4 regions of the Arthrobacter sp. GAS37 genome follow, and region 4 is predicted to be linked to each of the others. Evidence: riboswitches for the same ligand, from Rfam matches in the RefSeq annotation. Region 4 holds a riboswitch; each other region holds the start of a gene.
What was found. Region 4 has a riboswitch for S-adenosylmethionine ahead of ABH924_RS15435 (hypothetical protein). Riboswitches for the same ligand answer to the same signal wherever they lie in the genome.

Region 1 (5,228 bases), on a different contig from region 4:
AGGGAATGCCACCCTGCCCGGTGACGCGGACCCTGATGGTTTGCCCCGGCGCGACCGGTCCGGTGACGCCGCCGACACCGTTCCGGGTATCCAGTTGCCGGAACGGAGCCTGGGCGGAGAACGTCCCGGGAGCGGGTGATGCGCCAGCGGTGAGGTAGTAGCCGGTGATGTCGGCGATGAGTTGGACCGTGCCGTTGGAGCTATTCGTGAAGGAAATCGTTCCGTCGGACCCGACCGGCGTGATCGCGAAATTCGGGACGATCTGCCCGGGAGCAAAATTCAGGTTCGAGGTCGCCGGCCGATTGGTTCCGCCTGCGTAGGCGGTGATGAAGCCATTCGACGTCGGGTTGGCCACTGTGATGTTCATTGCGACAGCGGAAACTCCGGTAGCTGGGAGGCCGCCGCGTCCGGCAACCTTGACGCTTATGGTCTGTCCGGGGGCGACCGGCCCGTTGACACCACCGGTCCCGTCTCGCGTGTCAAGCTGCCTGCAAGGGGTCGTAGCCGCAAAACCGCCCAAAGGGTCCTGTGATGGAGAAAAGAGCGAAGCGCTGACGTAAAGCAGCCGGTTTGGCATGCAGTTCCCAGTCGACTGAACTATTCCGGCCGTTGAGCCGACCGTCAGCGTTGCCGAGACCTGCGCAGGGCTCCACGATGGATGCATGGAGAGGAGCATCGCGGCAGCTCCTGCCACATGCGGAGAGGCCATGGAGGTTCCGCTCAAGGTGGCCGTTGCGGTGGGCGAGGTAATCCAATCAGAAACGATACTGACGCCCGGCGCGTAGAGATCCACACAAGGGCCGTAGTTGGAGAACGATGCTTGGTGATCTGACATATCGGAGGCGGCCACTGTCAGAGCCGCCGGCACGCGTCCGGGAGAACTATTGCATGCATCGGCGGCCGGCAAGCCCTTTTGGCCTTGGTTGCCCGCTGCCAGGGTCACGCTGACGCCGTGATCGATGACGCCCTGAACTGCCGCGTCGACGGTTGTGTCTATCGCGTCCGCGCTCAGGCTGAGGTTGGCCACGGCGGGGGTTCCGGCTTGGTGATTCGCGACAATCCAGTCCAGCCCGGCAATGACATCGGATGAGTAGCCCGAGCCATTGCATCCGAGCACCCGGACAGGGACGATGTTTGCAGACTTGGCGACGCCGTACTTGGTCCCGGCGATAGTCCCGGAAACGTGGGTTCCGTGGCCGTTGCAGTCCTCGGTGCCATGGCCGTCGTCGGGGGTGACGCCGGCAAATCCGGGGAGGATGCGGCCGCTGAAATCCGTGTTGGCGGAATAGATCCCGGTGTCCACGACGTAGACGGACACACCCCCACCGCTCGACGGCGGTGTGTAGCTTCCATCCAAAGGAAGTGCGCGCTGGTCGATCCGGTCAAGGCCCCAAGAGGGGGCAGGCTGCTGAGTGTCCGAAATCCGCACCGGGGTGTCCCGCTCGACCGACGCCACGTGGCTCGACTTCGCCAACGCAGCGGCCTTGGCGGGCGTCGCCGTGACGACTGCGGCCTTCACGGCATGCGTGAACGTCTTGTCCACCGCGACTCCTTGCGAGCGCAGCTCCGCGGTCTTGCCGGCAACGTCCGCGCCGTCGGCGTAGTGGACCACGTATCGGTCTTCGCCAGCTGCCGGAGTTGTGTCGGCATGCGCCGGCAGCGGCACTCCCACAGTGAAACCTGATACCAGCATGAACAGGGCTATCGGAACGACGCCGAATGGCTTTTTCACGAGCTTCAATCTTCCTGTGACGCAGGGCCGCGGGCGCAAGAACGGGCGCACAATGCGGATGCAATGAAAACGCAGACTGCTGCGCCCAATTCTATCTCCAGTCACACAGGCATCACCCGTCTCTTCAATTTCAGACGTCCGCAGCCCCTGCTTCGTGAACAAAACGCGGCCGAGTGTCACAAAGATGTCATAATCTTCGTCAGAAGGGGTCCGGTTTTCCTAGACTCTTCCTATAGGTCATGAGTGCCAGTGACAGCCCCGGCTTGCTGGCCGGCAACCCTCCATTCGCGGCGGGGTGCCCCGGGTGAAGACCTGGCCCTTCGCTGTATTGGCGGCGGGCAAGCGCGATGTGAGGTGTCAACGAATGACAATTGCTGCAACAGCCATACCCCTTTCCGGTACCCCGGACGGAACCCTCAAGTATGTTTCCGTGGGCGGACTCGAGCTGGAGGCCGGGGGTTTCCTGCCGGAGGTCGTCCTCGCGTACGAGACGTGGGGGCGGCTCAACGCAGACGCCTCCAACGCTGTCCTGGTGGAACACGCCCTGACCGGCAGCACCCATGTGGCCCGTGGCGAGAGCGATGAAGAAGGCTGGTGGGAGCAACTCGTTGGTCCCGGCGCCACCATCGACACGGACCGCTACTTCGTGGTCTCCGTCAACATCGTGGGAGGCTGCTACGGCAGCACCGGGCCGTCGTCGAGCGCTCCTGACGGCAGACCGTGGGGCTCCCGCTTCCCGCTCGTGACCCTGCGGGACAGCACCGTCGCCGAAGCCCGGCTGGCCGACGCTTTGGGGATCCGCAGCTGGCACACCGTCGTCGGCGGGTCCATGGGTGGTGCACGCGCACTTGAATGGGCCGTCAGCTATCCGGACCGCGTCAAACGATGCGCCGTGATTTCGATCGGGGCGTACAGCACTGCCGAGCAGATCGCCTTTGCGCAGGCCCAGACGCTCGCCATCCGGCAGGACGCCGACTTCAACAGCGGGGACTACTATGGCCAGGCCGCGCCCGAGGCGGGGTTGGCCCTGGCCCGGCGGATCGCCCACATCACCTATCGTTCGGCGGATGAACTGGACTTCCGCTTCGGCCGGAACGCCCAAGGCGGCGAGACACCCCTTCAGGCTGCCGCGTTGGGGGACCGGGGCCGCTACCAGGTGGAGAGCTACCTCGACCACCAGGGAAGCAAACTGGTCCAGCGCTTCGACGCCAACAGCTACATCGCCATCACCGAGGCCCTCATGAGCCACGACATCACCCGCGGCCGGGGCTCCTTGGAGGAGGCGCTGTCCGTGGCAACTGCAAAATTCTTCATTGCCTCAGTGGACTCGGACCGCCTCTACTTCCCGGAACAATCCCACGAGCTGGCCAAGGCCTTGCCCGGAGAGGTCCCGGTTCACGTAATCGAGGCGCCGATCGGGCACGACGGGTTCCTCACCGAGATCGGACAGCTCGGTCCCCAGCTGCGAGAGGCCTTCTTCGGCTGAATCAGCCGTTCATGATCTCCTGGCGGAGCTTCATGTAGTCCTCCATGGCGATTTTCCCGTCGCTGTACTCCTGGTCCAGTTCGGCAAGTTTCCGTGCCCGGTAGCCTTGGGGCGCACTGTTCGGCTGGGGAGCGGCCGACGACGGCGGAGCGGCCTGCGGTGCGGGCCTCGCCACCGGAGGTTGCGGCTCAGCCGGGATGATTACCGGGGGTTGCTCCGGGTATCCGACGGGATAGTTCTGTGAAGGATAGGACTGCCCGGGGTAATTCTGCGGAGGGAAGTCCCGGAGCCTGCGCTGGCGCGATCGGTTGTACATGCGGATCCCCATGGGAATCAGCCAAGAGCAGACGATGATCCAGAAGATCAAGTTGTTCACGGTGGAGGCCTCCTAGGTCTTTCACCAGCTTAGCCCCGCTCCCTGTAACCCACCCCGTGGTTCCCGGTCAGATCCGGGGAAGGATCGTCTCGGCAGGACCGAAGACGGGCCCCGGCGTCGGGCGTTTCGGCAGGATTCCATCGCCTGAGGACTGGTGCCGGATCCGGCGGATGACCCACGGGACAAAATACTCCCGTGCCCATACGAGGTCGCCCGAGCGGGCTTCGCGCCAACTGCGCTGGGGGAGCGGTTTGGGGAACAGCGGTTCGAGGTTGTGCGGCACATTGAGGGAATCGAGGACCATTGCTGCGACGGTGTGATGGCCGAGCGGCGAGAAATGCAGGCGGTCTTCGTCCCACATCTGGGAGTTGGAGAGTTGCCGCAGGGACCACATATCAGCGACCACCGCATCGTGCCGGGTGGCCACAGTGCGGAGGTTTTCGTTGTAGATGGCCACCTTGCCGCGGATCCGGCCGAGTACTGATGACACAGTGTCCGGACCGTTGAAAAGAACCACGGTGGCGCCGTCGGAACTCAGGGTCTGAACGGCGGCATCGAGTTTCTCGGCCAAGGAGTCGGGATCGCCGCCGGGACGGATGAGGTCGTTGCCACCTGCGGAGATGCTCACAAGGTCCGGCTTGAGGTCCATGCACGGGCCAAGTTGTTCGTCGAGGATCTGCTGTAGCAGCCGCCCGCGGATGGCAAGGTTGGCGTAAGCGAAATCCCGGTGCCCCCGGCTCAGTTCCTCGGCTACGCGGTCGGCCCAGCCGCGATGTCCCCCGGGGTTGTCGGGCTCGGGGTCGCCGATGCCTTCGGCAAAGGAATCACCCAATGCCACGTAGCGGGTCCACGGATGATTCCGCTCGTCCGGCTTCGGCCCCACCGTGGAATCAGTGTCACTCACGTTCATATCCTGCCTCTTGCTGCAACGCTACGCGCCCGTAGCTTGTTACTCATGGGTAACTGCAACAATAGTCCCATGAGTCAAGCTTCCGCCTTTCCTGCCCCGGTCGTTTTGTGGTCCCACGAAGAGGAAGAACGGGCTGGAAAGCCGTTGCTGGTCCTGTTGCACGGTTACGGATCCAACGAGCAAGACCTCTTCAGCCTTGCCGGACTGTTGCCCCAGGACTTCGTCGTCGCCTCGCTCCGCGCACCGATCGCCACGGGCCCGGGCTTCACGTGGTTCCCGCTCACGGCGTCCATCGACTACTCGCTCGACGCCGTCAAGGATGCCGCGGAGTACGTGTTTTCCTGGTTGGACTCGTTCAAGTCCAACCACAGTTCGGTGACGCTCCTCGGATTTTCCATGGGCATGGCCATGGCCACCTCGCTGCTCCGGCAGCGCCCGGCGGACTTCGCCGCCGTCGTCGGGCTTTCAGGCTTCGCCGTCGACGCCGATGCCGACCCCGCGTTCCGTGACGCCGAACTGGACGGTTCCGTGCCGCTCTTCTGGGGACGGGACCAGCAGGACCCCGTCATCACCCCGGACAAGATCGAATTCACCATGGGGTGGGTGCGAAAGCACACGGACCTCACCAAGGTGCTCTACACAGGCATGTGGCACGGCATCAACCAGCAGGAAATCGGCCACGTGGGCGAATTCCTGGAGCACAAGGTCCTCACGTCCGTCTGAA
Region 2 (5,228 bases), on a different contig from region 4:
CCCGCGGTGCTGCACGCCGGCGTCGTGCACAGCTACGCCGACCACCGCATGGCTACCGCGGGCGCCATCCTGGGGCTCGCCGTCGAGGGTGTCCAGGTTGAAGACATCGCGACGACTTCCAAGACCATGCCCGAATTTCCGCAAATCTGGGCATCGATGCTCAGTGCCGGCCAAGCGGTCGCGGGCACCGGCTCAACGGAGACAAGCAACTAACGATGGCCCGCGACGCAAGCTCCTGGGACGAATCCGATGTCCGGGTCCGCCCCAACAAGAAGGGCACACGCCCCCGCACGAAGGACCGCCCCAGCCACGACGACGCCGTGATCGGGCGCATCATCACAGTCGACCGCGGCCGCTACACCGCGATAGTGGGCGAAAGCTCGGACAATGAGCGCATCGTCATTGCCGCCCGTGCCCGGGAGCTGAGACGCTCCCCCGTGGTTCCCGGAGACTTCGTGGCCCTCGTCGGCGATGTGTCCGGAGCCCCGGACACCCTCGCCCGCCTCGTGCGCGTCGAGGAGCGCAAGACCCTCCTGCGGCGGAGTGCCGATGACACGGATCCGATCGAACGGGCCGTCGTCGCCAACGCCGACCAGCTCGTGGTGGTGGTTGCGGCCGCCAACCCGGAGCCGCGCACCGGATTCATCGACCGCGCCTTGGTGGCAGCGTACGACGCCGGAATCGAGCCGCTGCTGCTCGTTACCAAAGCGGACGTCAAGGATCCGACGGAACTCCTTGCCAACTATGTGAGCCTGGGTTTCCCCATCATCATCAGCCGGACGGCCGACGCAGGGGCTTCCGGCATCGACGCCCGTTCCGACGACGGCTTGTCCGCCCGCCTCGACGGCGACGCCGTCGGCCAATTGCGGGACTACCTCGACGGCAAGGTCACCGTGCTCCTGGGCCATTCCGGCGTCGGGAAGTCCACCATGGTGAATGCCCTCACCGGCGCCGAACGCGCCACGGGCGGGGTCAACGCCGTGACGGGCCGGGGCCGCCATACCTCGTCCTCAGCGCTTGCACTAAAGCTCAGTGACGCCCCCGGCGGCAGCTGGATCATCGATACGCCCGGCATCCGTTCCTTCGGCCTCGCCCACGTGAACCCGGACCGCATCCTGCATGCCTTCCCGGATCTGGAACCTGGAACGGAAATGTGCGAGCGAGGCTGCAAGCACGATGCCTCCGCGGTTCGCTGCGGACTGGATTCCTGGGTCGCTGACGGCCACGCCGGCGAGGCAGGCCCGGCCCGCTTGGCGTCGTTGCGCCGGCTCCTTGGCGCGGACCCGCGCATGGAAGCCCAAGAGGCGAAGGAACTGGGCACTGTCAATTAACAGCCCGGTCAATTAACAGCACGGTCAACGACCTGCGCGCTTGCCGTCCTACCTCCCCGGCTCACCGGCGAATAGACGGTAGTTTGGAACCATGACCCAACCCGATTCGAGCTACAACGACGACCTGCGGCTGGCACACGTCCTGGCCGACTCCGTCGATTCCCTGACAATGGAGCGGTTCAAGGCACTGGACCTCCAGGTCGAGACCAAACCCGACCTGAGCCCCGTCACCGATGCCGACAAAGCCGCCGAGGAAGCTATCCGCGGGCAGCTCTCCCGTTCCCGCCCCCGCGACGCCGTCCTCGGGGAAGAATTCGGCAGCACGGGCCACGGCTCGAGGCGTTGGATCATCGATCCCATCGACGGGACCAAGAACTTCGTGCGCGGCGTGCCCGTCTGGGCTACGTTGATCGCCCTCGTGGACGAGGGCGAGGTAGTAGTGGGGCTCGTGAGCGCTCCGGCGCTCGGCAAGCGTTGGTGGGCGGCCAAGGGCTCGGGCGCCTACATGGGCCGATCCCTGGCCGCAGCCACCCGGCTGAAGGTTTCCAACGTGTCGCGGCTTGAAGACGCCTCGCTTTCCTACTCCGAGCTGTCCGAGTGGAAGCAGCATGGTTCGCTGGACAGCTTCCTGGGCCTCGAGAACGATGTCTGGCGCAGCCGTGCGTACGGTGATTTCTGGTCCTACTGCCTGGTGGCCGAGGGCGCCGTGGACATCGCCGCGGAGCCGGAACTCCAGGTCTACGACATGGCGGCCTTGGTGCCGATCGTGACGGAAGCCGGCGGACGCTTCACGTCCCTCGACGGCGCGGATGGTCCCTTCGGCGGAAACGCCGTCGCTACCAACTCGATCCTGCACTCGGAGGTCCTCAAGAGGCTCAACCCCGAGCTCGACGACCTGCTCTAGTCCTCTCTCTTCACTGAACAAACGACGGCGGACGCCCCCTTTTGGGGGCGTCCGCTGCTTTTTCTTCGGCAGAACGCACAGTTTTCCGGCGGTGTAATAATCCGCTTAACAATCGCCGGTCACCTTGGAACCAGCCTTGCCGGTGTCCTAGGCTCTTTACAGGTCACGAGTGCCAGCGCGAAACCCCGGTTTGCTGGCCGGCAACCCTCCATCGCGGCGGGGTGCCCCGGGTGACGACCCGGCCGGTCCGGAACGGATGCGGCAAGCGCGGACCCCCTGTACGCAGGGGTCCCTCTTGAGTGAGGTCCAATGAGCACAGCCACATTTACTTCCCCGGCTCTTTCGCAGCACAACGAATCCGCACAGCAGCGCGGTGAATCGCTGCCCCGGGCATCCCGCCCACTTGCCGCGGTCACCGGCGCGGAGTTGCAGGCACCCTTGATCCAGGGTGGCCACATCCGCTACGCCAACCTCGACTACGGCGCGTCCGCACCTGCCCTGACCGTGGTTTCCGCGTACCTCAACGAGATCCTGCCGTACTACGCGAGCGTCCACCGCGGCGCAGGCTACGCCTCCCAGATCAGCACCTCGGTCTACGAAAACGCCCGCAACATCGTCCGTGACTTCGTTGGCGGGCGGCCGGACGATTCGGTCATTTTCACTCGCAACACCACAGATTCGCTCAATCTGCTGGCCGGCTGCTTGCCGGTCGAGGACGGTCGGCACCTTGGCGAAGTCCTTTACCTGGACATCGAGCACCACGCCAATCTCCTGCCGTGGCAAGGCGTCCCCCACCGCAGCATCGTTGCGGCGGGAACGTTGTCCGAGACCGTGTCCAATGTCCGCACGGCGCTCTCCCACGGGGGCGTCAGCCTCCTGGCTGTCACCGGCGCGTCGAACGTGACCGGCGAAATCCTGCCCATCAAGGACCTCGCTGCCTTGGCCCACGAATTCGGGGCGCGGATTGTGGTGGACGCGGCCCAGCTCGCCCCGCACCGCCGCATCGATATCGCCGCCGCGGATGTCGACTACTTGGTTTTCTCGGGGCACAAGCTCTATGCACCGTTCGGCGCCGGTGTCCTGGTGGGCCGCCCCGATTGGCTCGACGCCGGCACGCCGCACCTGGCAGGAGGCGGCGCCGTCCGCGAGGCGCGCCTCGATTCCGTCAGTTGGGCCACGGGACCGGCCAGGCACGAAGGCGGCTCGCCGAACGTGCTCGGCGCGGCCACCCTCGCCCGGGCCACGCAGGTCATTGCCAGCCTCGACCACGATGAATGGCACGCCCACGAGGCAGCCATCCGCTCGCATCTGGTCGAGGGCCTCAACCAAATCGACGGCGTGACCGTGCACCAGATCTTCAGCGACACCGATCCCCAGGACACCATCGGCGTCGTGAACTTCTCGCTCCAGGGCTACGACGCAGGACTGGTGGCGGCCTACCTTGCGGCCGAGCACGGCATTGGCCTGCGCGACGGACGCTTTTGCGCCCACCCGCTGCTCAAGCGCCTCGGCCTTCCCTCCGGATCCCTTCGAGCCAGTTTCGGCGTGGGCTCGCGCTTGGAAGACGCCACCCGGCTCATCGCGGGCATCCAAGCGCTCAAGAGCAATGGCCTCGGCTGGGACTACGTGGTGGATGCCGGCCGGTGGGTCCCGGCGAACGACCACCGAAGCTACCCGGAGTGGGCTCCCAACACTCCCGGGACCGCGGGCGCCGCTCCCTGCAGCACCGACTGATTGCGGTAGATTCGTAGGGTATTTTTCCTGTCCTACGAAGGAGTTCCTGCGTGGCCCCGCGACCCAAAGGCACCTCAGCCGGCCCCAAGCTCTATGAGGAGCGGCGCCTTGAACTCGGCCGGAGTTTCCAGGACGGCGGAGAACACTATGACCGTGTCCGGCCCGGCTACCCTGCGGATTCGGCTGACTGGCTGCTGCCTGAAGGTGCGCGGGACGCGGCAGACATCGGCGCCGGCACCGGAAAGTTCACCTCGCTCCTCGTCGAGCGCGGGCTGGCTGTATCCGCGGTGGACCCTTCCACGGACATGCTCACCCAACTGCGCAAAACGCATCCACAAGTGGTCGCCCTGGAGGGCACGGCCGAGGCAACTGGACTGGCGGACTCAGCATTCGACGTCGTCAGCGTTGCCCAGGCCTGGCACTGGTGCGATCCCCTCGCCGCCAGCACCGAGATCGCCCGGATCCTTCGACCCCAGGGCGTCATCGGCTTGATCTGGAACCAATTGGACACTTCAGTGCCCTGGGTCCATCGCTTGTCCCGCATCATGCATGCCGGCGATGTCCACAAACCGGACTTCCGGCCGGTGGTGGGCCCGGAGTTTGCGGGCCTCGAAAGTCACCTGACGCGCTGGGAGGATCCCGTGACTGCGGCCGACATCCTCGAACTCGTGAAGTCGCGCAGCTACTATCTGAGGGCGAATGACGCCAACCGGGCCAAGGTCATGGGCAATCTTCAGTGGTACCTCTTCGAACATCTGGGGCACGCTGAGGGCGAGGTCATCCCGTTGCCCTATCTCACCCAGAGCTGGCGGGCTCGGAAAGTCTGATTCGGCCGGTTCACGATAGGCTTGGAACCGTGAAGACCAGTGCGCCCTCCTCCTCGATCGAGGACTACGTCAAGGTCATCTACTCCTTCACGGAGTGGCAGGACAAACCCATCACGTCCTCACAGCTCGCGCAGCGGCTCGGTGTCGCCAATTCCTCCGTCTCGGAGATGGTCCGCAAGCTCAAGGACCAAGGCTTGGTGGACCACCAGCCCTACAGCGCCATTACCTTGACCCCCCAGGGAATGCAGCTCGCCCTGGGCATGGTCCGCCGGCACCGCCTGATCGAGACCTACCTCGTGAGGGAGTTGGGCTACAGCTGGGATGAAGTCCACGACGAGGCCGAGATGCTCGAGCACGCTGTCTCGGACACGTTCATCGATCGCATGGCAACCAAGCTGGGCAACCCCGGACGCGATCCCCATGGTGATCCCA
Region 3 (5,228 bases), on a different contig from region 4:
TCGAGCGTCGCAACCTCACCCAGGCTCTGCTGGGTCGTGAGCACGAAGGCGACATGTGCGGAAGCAGACGCAACGGACAGAGCAGACACCACCCGGTGGGGCCCTGCGACCAGTGCCCGTGAGTTCGTGCCGTCGGGGGCGACCGCGTGCAGCTGCGTCCAGCCACGGTCTCGTGGGCAGTAGAGGATCTCGGAGCCGTCGGCACGAAACGTTGGGCGCCCGCCTGGGTAGCCCGGGAAGCCAGCCATGACATTGCGGTCGAGCGGGGCAGTTAACGAGGTGTCGGCCACATCCGTGCCGACGTAAAGACGGAGGAGCTCGGCATTCCCGATGCGCGGGGCGGGATTCCCGACCGCGATCACGGAGCCACCATCCGGTGACCATGCTAGCGCCCCGCTGACGCTGTTGGCCTGGCCTATGCGGCGCGGCAGCGGCATTTTGGCGTCGACGTCGAGCACGTAGGCGCCGCTCGTCCAATCGACGTCACTGCCAGGTTCGATGGCGGCCGTAAAGGCGATCAGCAGGCCGTCGGGCGACCAGTTTGCCTCGCTCGCATTCCAATCGCCGTCGCTAAGGCGGCGCACTCGGCCGGATGCGATCTCACTCACAAAGAGGTGCATCCGAACGGCTGCGTTCCAGCCGACCCCATCGGTCTTGAAGCCGAGCCTGTCGATCACGATCGGCTCTTCCACCGCGGGTACCGTTACGTTGCGCGAAACTGCTGCGGTGATGGCGAGGCGGAGGCCGTCGGGGCTGACGCGCGCAGCCGCAACACCCCGGGGGAAGTCCGCGGCGCCGCTAAGTGCCCGCGCTTCGCCGCCTCCGATTGGCAGTAGGTACACCTGGGCTGGTCCAGCGGATGCTCGCAGGAAGAGAACTGCGGAGCCATCGGGAACGAATTGCGGCGCGGAATCGGCCGGGCCGCTCGTCAGGGGGCGAGCCTCGGAGCCGTCGCTGACCGCCCAGAGTGAGCTGTGCGCCCTGCCGTTCAAGGTTTCCGTGCGTGTGAAGACCACGAGCGTGCCATCTGGGGAGATGGCGGTCTCGGCTGGCACAACGAAGCGCGCGATATCTTCGAGCTCAAGCGGGCGGTTCGTAGAGGTGTTGCTCGTCACGGTGATTCCCCTTCTCGTGGCGGTGAGTCCACTGGTGTCTTGTCCCTCTACAATCGACGCTCCACCGCCCCCGCACTTCGTCCGATCGCACAATGCTGAAGCCTTGTTTGGTTGCTCTGACCCAGGCGCGGTTAGGTGTGTAGCCGCAATACTGAGGTTCCATGAGCGCAGTCCCGCCTGCGCGCCCCACATTCGAAGGAGAGCTCGTGAGCGTCAAGACATTCATCTCGATCGACATGGAGGGCGTCGCCGGCGTCGCGACGTTTGACCAGGTCGCCCGCGGCGGCTATGGCTATCCACGTGCGCAAGAATTGATGACGCTCGAGGCGAACGCCGCAATCGCGGGTGCCTTCGACGGGGGTGCGGATGAGGTTGTCATCAACGATTCGCACGGCACAATGGACAACCTGATTCACGAGCTTCTCGACCCCCGGGCCATCGTCGTGTTCGGCAGTCCGAAGGCACAGTGCATGGCCGAGGGACTCACCGCGGATTGCGACGTCGCCTTGTTCATCGGCTATCACGCCCCCGCAGGAGAATACGGCGTGCTTGCGCACACCTTTTCGAGCCACTTCACGGAGGTACGGGTGAACGGCGCGGTGGTCTCGGAGGCCGAGGTCAACGCCATGTATGCGACCTCGCTCGGTGTACCCGTCGGGCTCGTCAGCGGCGATGACGTGATCTGCCGTATCGCACGGGAGCAGTTCGCGGGAGTCGAGGTAGTCGAGGTCAAAGTCGCGCACGGCTACACTTCCACCGCATCGGTTGCGCCTTCCGTGGCTCGCGACGCCATTCGCGAAGCCGCGGCGCGCGTCGTCCGTAACGCGGCAACTCTCACCGTTCCGGAACTGCCGACACAGTTCACGGTTGCTGTGGATATGCCGACGGCAAACGCCGCCGAGCTTGCAATGTCGATTCCGGGTGCGCGACGCACGAGCGACCGCTCGGTCGAATGCACGGTAGCGGATGCTGGCCAAGTGCTCGGACTGATCGTCGTGTTTTATGAACTCGCGGCGAGCGCCATGAACGCGAAGACAGCACTCTTCATGCGGCGTTAGCTAATCACGCCCTTCCCCACTGGCTCCCAGCCTTCCCAAGCTCAGCCCGGGGCCCTCGCCAGCGTGGGCCCACCCACTGGCTCCCAGCCTTCGCAAGCTCAACCCGGGGCCCTCGCCAGCGTGGGCCCACCCACGGGCGTGGGCCCCGCCGACTGCCGTCCGGTTACGGAACATGACGACGGCCGGTGATGCAGGCCGCCGTCGTGGATGTTATTTTCTTCTTGAGTAATGAGCACCAGCGCGAAGCCCTGACTTGCTGGTCGGCAACCCTCTCTCCGGCGGGGTGCCTCAGGTGACTACTCGGCGTATCGACACTTTCGAACTGCAAGCGTGACTGAGGAGCACCAATGCCTGAACCCACCGAAGAAAAACTCTCCTACCGTCTCATCACGGGCCCTGACACCAAGGAATTCTGCGAGCGGATCTCCACCGCCCTCGCGGAGGGATACGTGTTGCACGGGAGCCCGTCCGCGACCTTCAACGGCACCGACGTGATCGTGGCACAGGCCATCGTCCTGCCCGCGGCGATCGCGAGCGCGGATGCCGCCGTTGCCAATGCGGTGGACCAGCTTGACGAAGAGTTCGACGGCGAGGGCCACGCATGAGCTACGCAGGCGACCTCAGCCCGCACGACGCTTGGGCCAAGCTCGAGCAAGGCGCCATCCTCGTGGACGTCCGCACCGAAGGCGAGTGGGCACACATCGGGATCCCTGATACCAAAGCCACGGAAAACGATCCCCTGTTCATCCAGTGGAACCTGGCCGGCGGCATCCCCAACACGCGTTTCATCGAAGAACTGACGCAACAGGCTCCGGAGACGGACGGCACCGAGCTGGTCTTCCTCTGCCGCTCCGGCCAGCGTTCCATCGCCGCCGCGATCGCCGCAACCCAGGCCGGCTACACCGCCTACAACGTCCTCGAGGGCTTTGAGGGCGAACCGGACCGCTACGGCGAGCGAACCGTGAACGGCTGGAAAAACCGTGGACTTCCGACGAACCTGGGGAACATCTAAGTGACTTTCAATCCTGACGCCGCCGGCTGGAGCCCTGATACCCAGGCAGTCCGCGGCGGTCTTGACCGCACCAACTTCCAAGAAACGTCCGAGGCCGTCTTCCTGAACTCCGGATTCGTCTATGAGTCCGCCGCAGCCGCAGAGCGCGCATTCACGGGCGAGGACGAGCGCTTCGTCTACTCCCGTTACGGCAACCCCTCCGTAGCCACCTTCCAGGAGCGCCTCCGCCTGTTGGAAGGCACCGAAGCGTGCTTCGCGACGGCGTCGGGCATGTCTGCTGTCTTCACCGCCCTCGGTGCGTTGCTGGCTGCTGGTGACCGCGTGGTCGCCGCCCGCTCGCTCTTCGGTTCCTGTTTCGTGATCCTCAACGAGATCCTGCCGCGCTGGGGCGTCGAGACCGTCTTCGTCGACGGACCGGACCTGGACCAGTGGCGTGCCGCGTTGTCCGAGCCGACAACGGCAGTCTTCTTCGAGTCGCCGTCGAACCCCATGCAGGAAATCGTGGACATCGCGGCGGTGAGCGAGCTCGCTCACGCGGCGGGCGCCACCGTCGTCGTCGACAACGTCTTTGCCACTCCCCTGCTGCAGCGCTGCGGCGATCTCGGCGCAGACGTGATTGTCTACTCGGGCACCAAGCACATCGATGGCCAAGGCCGGGTCCTGGGCGGAGCGATCCTGGGCACCAAGGAGTTCATCGACGGTCCCGTCAAGCAGCTCATGCGGCACACCGGTCCGTCGCTTTCCGCGTTCAACGCCTGGGTCCTGACCAAAGGCCTGGAGACCATGGCGCTGCGCGTCAACCACTCCTCGGCGTCTGCGTTGCGGATCGCCGAATGGCTTGAGGATCAGCCGGCCATCAGTTGGGTCAAGTACCCGTTGCTGAAGTCGCACCCGCAGTACGAGCTGGCCGCGAAGCAAATGAAGGCCGGCGGAACGGTGCTCACCTTTGAGCTGCTCCCCTCTGCGGGGCGATCGGCGAAAGAGGCCGCCTTCGCGCTGCTGGACGGTCTCGCCGTCATCGACATCTCGAACAACCTCGGCGACTCAAAGTCCCTCATCACCCACCCCGCCACCACCACGCACCGCGCCATGGGTCCGGAAGGCCGCGCGGCCATTGGCCTGAGCGACGGCGTCGTGCGGCTTTCGGTGGGGCTGGAGGATGTGGGCGACCTCATCGGGGACCTGGAGCGGGCCCTCAAGCAGGTCTAGCCCGGCGGGTTAACCCGGCGCTTCGCGCCAGTCCTGGCGCACCCAGGTGAGGACGGGCTGCGGCTTGGTGTCGCTCTCGTCCCTCTCCGAGCGCATCGTGATCTGAACGGCGTGCTCGACGACGGCGGCCAACCCGGCGGCGTCGGGCGCGCCCCCGTTGGTCTCGCTCCAGCGCCCGGCAACACCACGCTGTTCGATAGCGCCGTTGCCGCGGCCCAGGATGGCTGCCACGCCGGTCTGGACCAAGTCGAATTCACCCTGTTCGGCGAGCACAGGTTCCAGATACTCCACCAACGACCAGACGACGTCCGCGGCGGGCTCCGGGCGGAAGGTTCCGAAGTCCAGCAGTTCGGTGCGGAGTCCAAAGTTGCTTGCCTGCCAGGACGCCATCCGCAAAAGCGCCGTAGGCACGGCCGCCGGCTCTATTCCGGCATGGTACTCACGAACAGAAGTCTCAACCAAGGCCCTGACGAGCACCGCGATGAGCGCCGCATCCTCGGCCCGGAGGCAGACATCGGCCACCCGGACCTCCACGGTGGGAACGTGCCGCGACAGCCTGGCGTCGAAGTAAACCATCCCCTCGTCCAGCAACACTCCCGTTTCGATGAGCCTCGAGACAACTCGCCGGTAGGAAGCCAAGGAACCGAAGATGGCTGACGGCCCCGACGACGGCCAGCGGTTCCACGCCTGCGTCCGGTAGCTCTCAAAACCCGTAGCCAGGCCCCGCCAGTACGGCGAATTGGCGCTGATCGCGGTGAAGACAGCGAGCTTGTCCCGGATGCGGTCCAGGACCATCACGCCTTCCTCGGGGGACTCGATCGAAGTGTGGACGTG
Region 4 (5,228 bases):
GGATGCGGCACCGAGGGACGTTGCGTGGCCGTCGCGGAGCCGTTCGACAAGCAGCCAGCCGAGGAGTGCTGCGCTTGTGGCCAGGAGGGTATTTGTCCAGGCGAGTGCGGCGATTCCATCAGCGGCCAGTTCCGAACCGGCATTGAAGCCGAACCACCCGAACCACAGCAAGCCGGCCCCAAGCATCACGAAGGGAAGGTTGTGCGGCCGGATGTTGGGGTCCTTCATGAATCCGAGCCGTTTGCCGAGCACGACCGCTAGCATCAGCCCGGCCATGCCCGCGTTCATGTGGACAACGGTGCCACCGGCAAAGTCGAGGGCTGAGATCTTGCTGCCGATGATCCCGGTGGATCCGAAGAGGCCGCCACCCCAGACCCAGTGGGCAATGGGAGCGTAGACGATGGTGACCCAAAGGCCGGCAAACAACAGCCACGGGCCAAACCTGACACGTTCGGCCACCGCGCCACTGATCAATGCGACCGTAATGATGGCGAAGGTGGCTTGGAATCCTATGAAGACCATGTCCGGCAAGCCCGGGGCTTTCCCGCCGATGACGCTGGCCAGTCCGCTGAGTCCGAAGTTCGCGAAGGGATCTCCGATGAAGCCGCCCAGGGTGTCCGGGCCGAATGCGAGTCCGTAGCCCCACAGGGCCCAGACCACCGCGACCACGCCAATGGCGCCGAAGCTCATCATCATGATGTTGAGGACGGACTTCATCCTGACCAGGCCGCCGTAGAAGAACGCCAAACCTGGCGTCATGAGAAGGACGAGGGCGGAAGCTGCAAGCATCCAGGCTGTTGCGCCGGGATCGAGGGTCTGGGGGTTCACATCGAGCCCTACGCTGAAGAATGCTGGGTTCATTTCGGGAGCCTTCCTGCATATACGGCGCTCCATGGCGCCCGCACGGCGAGACCATTTTTAAAACGAACAGGTCCTGGTACCCCACGGGATACCGACCTTGACGAGTTGCGTTGACTCGAACGTACCGTCGCCCTGTTTCAGCATTCGGCACGGATCATTTCAGGCACGTAACAGCGCAGGCCCCAGAGTTAAATCCTGAAGTCAGTCATGTTTCAGGCGTGTTACACGCCGCGTGTCGGCCCCGTACGCCGGGGGTTCACAGCGCCAGCGTCAGCGGCTGGCTGCCGGCACCAGGATCCAGAGCACCTCAACGGGCTCGTCCGTCGGATTGACCCAGGTGTGCGGCTCGCGGCCCGGGAAGGACAGCGTGTCTCCCTCTTCGAGCTCGTACTCCTCGTTGGTGAGGATCAATTTAATGCGGCCCTTGACGACGTGCAGGACGTCGACGTCGCAATCGACAGCGTAAAGCTCGGCTTCTCCCCGGCCGCGGGGCTCGATGGAGGCCTGCAGGATCTGCAACCGCCGTTCCGATCGGGCGGTCAGGAGCCGTTCCACGATTCCCTGGCCGCCGAGCGAAATCCGCGGCCCATCGTCGCGCCGGGTCAGATGTGTCTCCGGCGCGGCAAAAAGGTCTCCGATAGACACCGAAAGAACTTGGCAAAGCGTCACAAGGGAAGCGACCGACGGCGACGTCAGGTCACGCTCCACACGGCTCAGGAACCCTTTGGTCAGGCCGGTGGCGTCGGCAACCTGCTCGATGGTGAGCCGCTGCGATTGGCGTGCGGCACGGATTCTGGAACCGATGGCAACGGGGACGTTGCTCGGTTCAACGGGGAGAGCCTTCATTCACGAACCTTTCAGGCCGTTTATGCGGCCCTGTCATTGCAGCAATAGTAGCCGGATCGCCCGCGTGGCAGGGCCTTTGGCTAGCTAGAGGTCCGCCGATGAGTCCGCTGCGCAAAGCAGCGCCTTGACTGTTACTCGCATCACTACGTATCCTCATAGGCAACAAGTGTTGCTTGTGAGGCATACATCACAGGCTACTCTCCCCAATCACCCGCGCAGAGACCTTCCGCGACCCGCAACGAAACCCAGCGGACCGGCGTCGGAATCCCCAGGAACTCTGCGCATCACTTTCAGGAGCCGACCGTGGACTCTTCGTTCATCAATATTGCGATCGTGGTGGTGTATTTGCTCGCCATGCTGGCCTTCGGCTGGTGGGGCAAGTCGCGCACCAAGAACAACAGCGACTTCCTGGTGGCAGGGCGCCGCCTCGGTCCGATGCTCTACACCGGCACCATGGCCGCCGTCGTCCTCGGCGGCGCATCGACGGTTGGCGGCGTCGGCCTCGGCTACAAGTTCGGCATCTCCGGCATGTGGCTGGTAGTCGCCATCGGTTCGGGCGTCCTCCTCCTGAGCCTGCTTTTCGCCGGCACCATCCAGCGGTTGAAGATCTACACGGTCTCCCAGATGCTGAGCCTGCGTTACGGCCAGCGCGCCACGCAGACCTCCGGCATCGTCATGCTGGCCTACACCCTCATGTTGTGCGCCACGTCGACGGGCGCCTACGCCACCATCTTCGTCGTCCTCTTCGGCTGGGAGCGCTGGCTCGCCATCGCCGTCGGCGGCGCCATCGTCTTGGTCTACTCCACCATCGGCGGCATGTGGTCCATCACCCTCGCCGACCAGGTGCAGTTCATCATCAAGACGGTGGGCATCTTCTTCCTCATGCTCCCGTTCGTCCTCAACGCCGCCGGCGGCTTCGACGGCATCCGTGCCCGTGTTGACGCCAGCTTCTTCCAGTTGGACGGCATCGGAGCCCAGACGATCATCACGTACTTCGTGGTCTACACCCTGGGCTTGCTGATCGGCCAGGACATCTGGCAGCGCGTCTTCACTGCCAAGACCCCCAAGGTGGCCCGTTGGGGCGGCGCCACTGCCGGTATCTACTGCGTCCTGTACGGCGTCGCCGGCGCTTTGATCGGCCTTGCCGCCCGCGTTGCCCTGCCCAACATCGACGTCAAGGCCCTTGGCAAGGACGTTGTCTACGCCGAGGTAGCCACCCACATCCTGCCGATCGGCATCGGCGGCCTCGTCATGGCCGCGGCAGTCGCGGCCATGATGTCCACCGCGTCCGGAGCCCTCATCGCCGCAGCCACCGTTGCCCGCGCCGACGTGGTCCCGTTCGTGGCCAGCTGGTTCGGCAAGACGATCAACACCGACGACACCGAAAACCCCGAGCACGACGTCAAGGCCAACCGGTACTGGGTCCTTGGCCTGGGCATCGTAGCCGTGCTGATCTCCATGGCGGCGCAAGACGTCGTCGTGGCCCTGACCATCGCCTACGACATCCTGGTGGGCGGCCTGCTGGTTGCTATCCTCGGTGGCTTGGTCTGGAAGCGTGGCACCGGTATTGCCGCGGCTTGGTCCATGGCGGTCGGGTCCATACTGACGCTGGGCCTGCTGATCGCTTACGCCACGGGAATCATCCCCAGCGAAGACGGCGTCTACGCCAACGATCCCATCTACTGGGGCCTCGGCGCCTCGCTCCTGGTCTACGTTGTGGTCTCCCTCCTGACGCCGCCAACCGAGCCCGCGGTCCGCGAAGCATGGGACCGCCGCGTTGCCGGGGCGGCCGTGGAGGAACTCCCCTTGGAACCCCACCCGGTGGCCAGCCACTAAGCTTCAGCAAGCTGAGTACGACGGCGGCGCCGCACCTTCTCCTTGAGAGGGTGCGGCGCCGCTGCTGCATGTACAGTAGGAAGAGCTTCAAGAGATGTGGTGCAAAGCTCCGACTTGCCACACGCCAACCCCATGTTCACGGGTGGTTCGGATGAAGAAGCGGCCCGGCTCGGACCAGAGACAACCGAACGGGCAAGAGCAACTCCACAGGAGAAGGCCATGCCTTTCGAAAACGGCGCCACAGCCGACCGCACCACCCACTCCGGCACCCTCTTGTTGCCCCGCCCCCGGCGGGTGGACGAGTTCGTCCGGGTGATTCCCGGCGTCGACCTCTCCCAAGGCTCCATCACGTTCGTGGTGGACGGAAACCTGGAACGCTATTGGCATCATGAGCCCCGGCTCATCACCGAAGCGCTCTCAAAAGCAGTCCAGCCCGCGCGCTGGTTCCCCGCGACACGGAAACTCACCCTTACGGTGGCGGCAACCGGGCACCGGGCGGGCGTGCAGAGGCACTTCATCCTGAGCGCGTTCTAGCTACCAGGGCTTAGCACGTCGGGTTCAGCGGGTCGGGGTTATTCGATCTCTTCAACCTCACGGTGTTCGTCGGCATCGAGCCCAACCGGCCGTTCATCGTCGTCAAGAACCTCGGATTGGTCCTCCCAGTCCTCGTCCACCGCCAGGTCCTCGTTGTAGTCATAGGCGGGATCGGCCTCGACCGTGGGACGGTCGGGGTGGCGGGCGTGGGTTTCGGTGCTGTCCATGGTGCAACCTCCGTTCGACGTGCCGCTGAGCCCATCGCACAGGCATATGAGGCAGCCGGTCATCACGCTACCCCGCCAATTCGTGGACCCTGTTCATCCATCCCAGCACTGCCCCCTGCGGCGGTCAAGGCCTCCCGCGAGTCTCCCGGTTTTTGAGGCGCGCCTAAAATATCCAGTAAGGATTGCCAGCCGAAAAGCCGCGGAAATTGGCGATAAAGTGGAGCTGCAATGAGGCGATGAAGCCCGCCCCAGCAACCCAGGAGTCCCGGTGCAACCGCACACAAAACCCTCGCATTCAGGCAATCCCTCGGACTCAAGCAGTCCATCGCAAGACGCAGCAGCCACCAAGACTACCCCGTCGTCGTCGGACATCAAGCGCTGGCGGCAGTACTTGGCGGACGAGCGGGCCGAGGCCGCCGTGTACCGCGAACTGGCGCAGCGCCGGGACGGCGAGGAACGCGAAATCCTTTTGGCCCTCGCTGAGGCTGAGGGCCGCCATGAGGCACACTGGCTCAGGGTCCTCGGCGAACATGCCGGCATGCCGAAGGCGGCCTCGGTCCGGAGCCAAATGCTCGGCTTCCTGGCCCGGAACTTCGGATCAGTGTTCGTGTTGGCCCTCGCCCAACGGGCTGAAGGCCGCTCGCCTTACGCGAAGGATCCAGCAGCGACCCGCGCCATGGCGGCCGACGAACAGATCCACGAAGAAGTAGTCCGCGGCCTCGCGACGCGCGGCCGCAACAGGTTGTCCGGTACCTTCCGCGCGGCCGTATTCGGCGCCAACGATGGCCTGGTCAGCAACCTTTCCCTCGTGATGGGCATGGCGGCCACCGGCGTTCCCGCGGCCGTGGTCCTGTTCAGCGGCATCGCCGGCCTTTTGGCGGGCGCGCTGTCCATGGGTGCCGGCGAGTATGTCTCGGTCCGCTC

Region 1: it holds a riboswitch for S-adenosylmethionine, as region 4 does, so the genes downstream of both, ABH924_RS14550 (homoserine O-acetyltransferase) here and ABH924_RS15435 (hypothetical protein) in region 4, are expected to answer to the same signal.
Region 2: it holds a riboswitch for S-adenosylmethionine, as region 4 does, so the genes downstream of both, ABH924_RS00475 (aminotransferase class V-fold PLP-dependent enzyme) here and ABH924_RS15435 (hypothetical protein) in region 4, are expected to answer to the same signal.
Region 3: it holds a riboswitch for S-adenosylmethionine, as region 4 does, so the genes downstream of both, ABH924_RS11505 (DUF1737 domain-containing protein) here and ABH924_RS15435 (hypothetical protein) in region 4, are expected to answer to the same signal.

What each region holds. Positions count from the first base shown of each region.
Region 1 is NZ_JBIYDB010000017.1:27,122-32,349, reverse strand. Features, by position in the region: gene ABH924_RS14555 (S8 family peptidase) at 1-1,732, opposite strand, end outside; SAM riboswitch class IV at 1,968-2,083, shown strand; gene ABH924_RS14550 (homoserine O-acetyltransferase) at 2,097-3,218, shown strand; gene ABH924_RS14545 (hypothetical protein) at 3,220-3,594, opposite strand; gene ABH924_RS14540 (SGNH/GDSL hydrolase family protein) at 3,662-4,504, opposite strand; gene ABH924_RS14535 (alpha/beta hydrolase) at 4,574-5,227, shown strand.
Region 2 is NZ_JBIYDB010000001.1:98,583-103,810, forward strand. Features, by position in the region: gene aroA (3-phosphoshikimate 1-carboxyvinyltransferase) at 1-213, shown strand, start outside; gene rsgA (ribosome small subunit-dependent GTPase A) at 216-1,331, shown strand; gene hisN (histidinol-phosphatase) at 1,423-2,235, shown strand; SAM riboswitch class IV at 2,397-2,509, shown strand; gene ABH924_RS00475 (aminotransferase class V-fold PLP-dependent enzyme) at 2,545-3,969, shown strand; gene ABH924_RS00480 (class I SAM-dependent methyltransferase) at 4,020-4,796, shown strand; gene ABH924_RS00485 (metal-dependent transcriptional regulator) at 4,826-5,228, shown strand, end outside.
Region 3 is NZ_JBIYDB010000011.1:82,151-87,378, forward strand. Features, by position in the region: gene ABH924_RS11495 (serine hydrolase) at 1-1,115, opposite strand, end outside; gene ABH924_RS11500 (M55 family metallopeptidase) at 1,322-2,173, shown strand; SAM riboswitch class IV at 2,398-2,510, shown strand; gene ABH924_RS11505 (DUF1737 domain-containing protein) at 2,521-2,778, shown strand; gene ABH924_RS11510 (rhodanese-like domain-containing protein) at 2,775-3,185, shown strand; gene ABH924_RS11515 (O-succinylhomoserine sulfhydrylase) at 3,186-4,394, shown strand; gene ABH924_RS11520 (glutamate--cysteine ligase) at 4,404-5,228, opposite strand, start outside.
Region 4 is NZ_JBIYDB010000019.1:32,755-37,982, forward strand. Features, by position in the region: gene ABH924_RS15420 (ammonium transporter) at 1-861, opposite strand, end outside; gene ABH924_RS15425 (helix-turn-helix domain-containing protein) at 1,132-1,707, opposite strand; gene ABH924_RS15430 (sodium:solute symporter) at 2,011-3,543, shown strand; SAM riboswitch class IV at 3,629-3,748, shown strand; gene ABH924_RS15435 (hypothetical protein) at 3,763-4,077, shown strand; gene ABH924_RS15440 (hypothetical protein) at 4,116-4,304, opposite strand; gene ABH924_RS15445 (VIT1/CCC1 family protein) at 4,573-5,228, shown strand, end outside.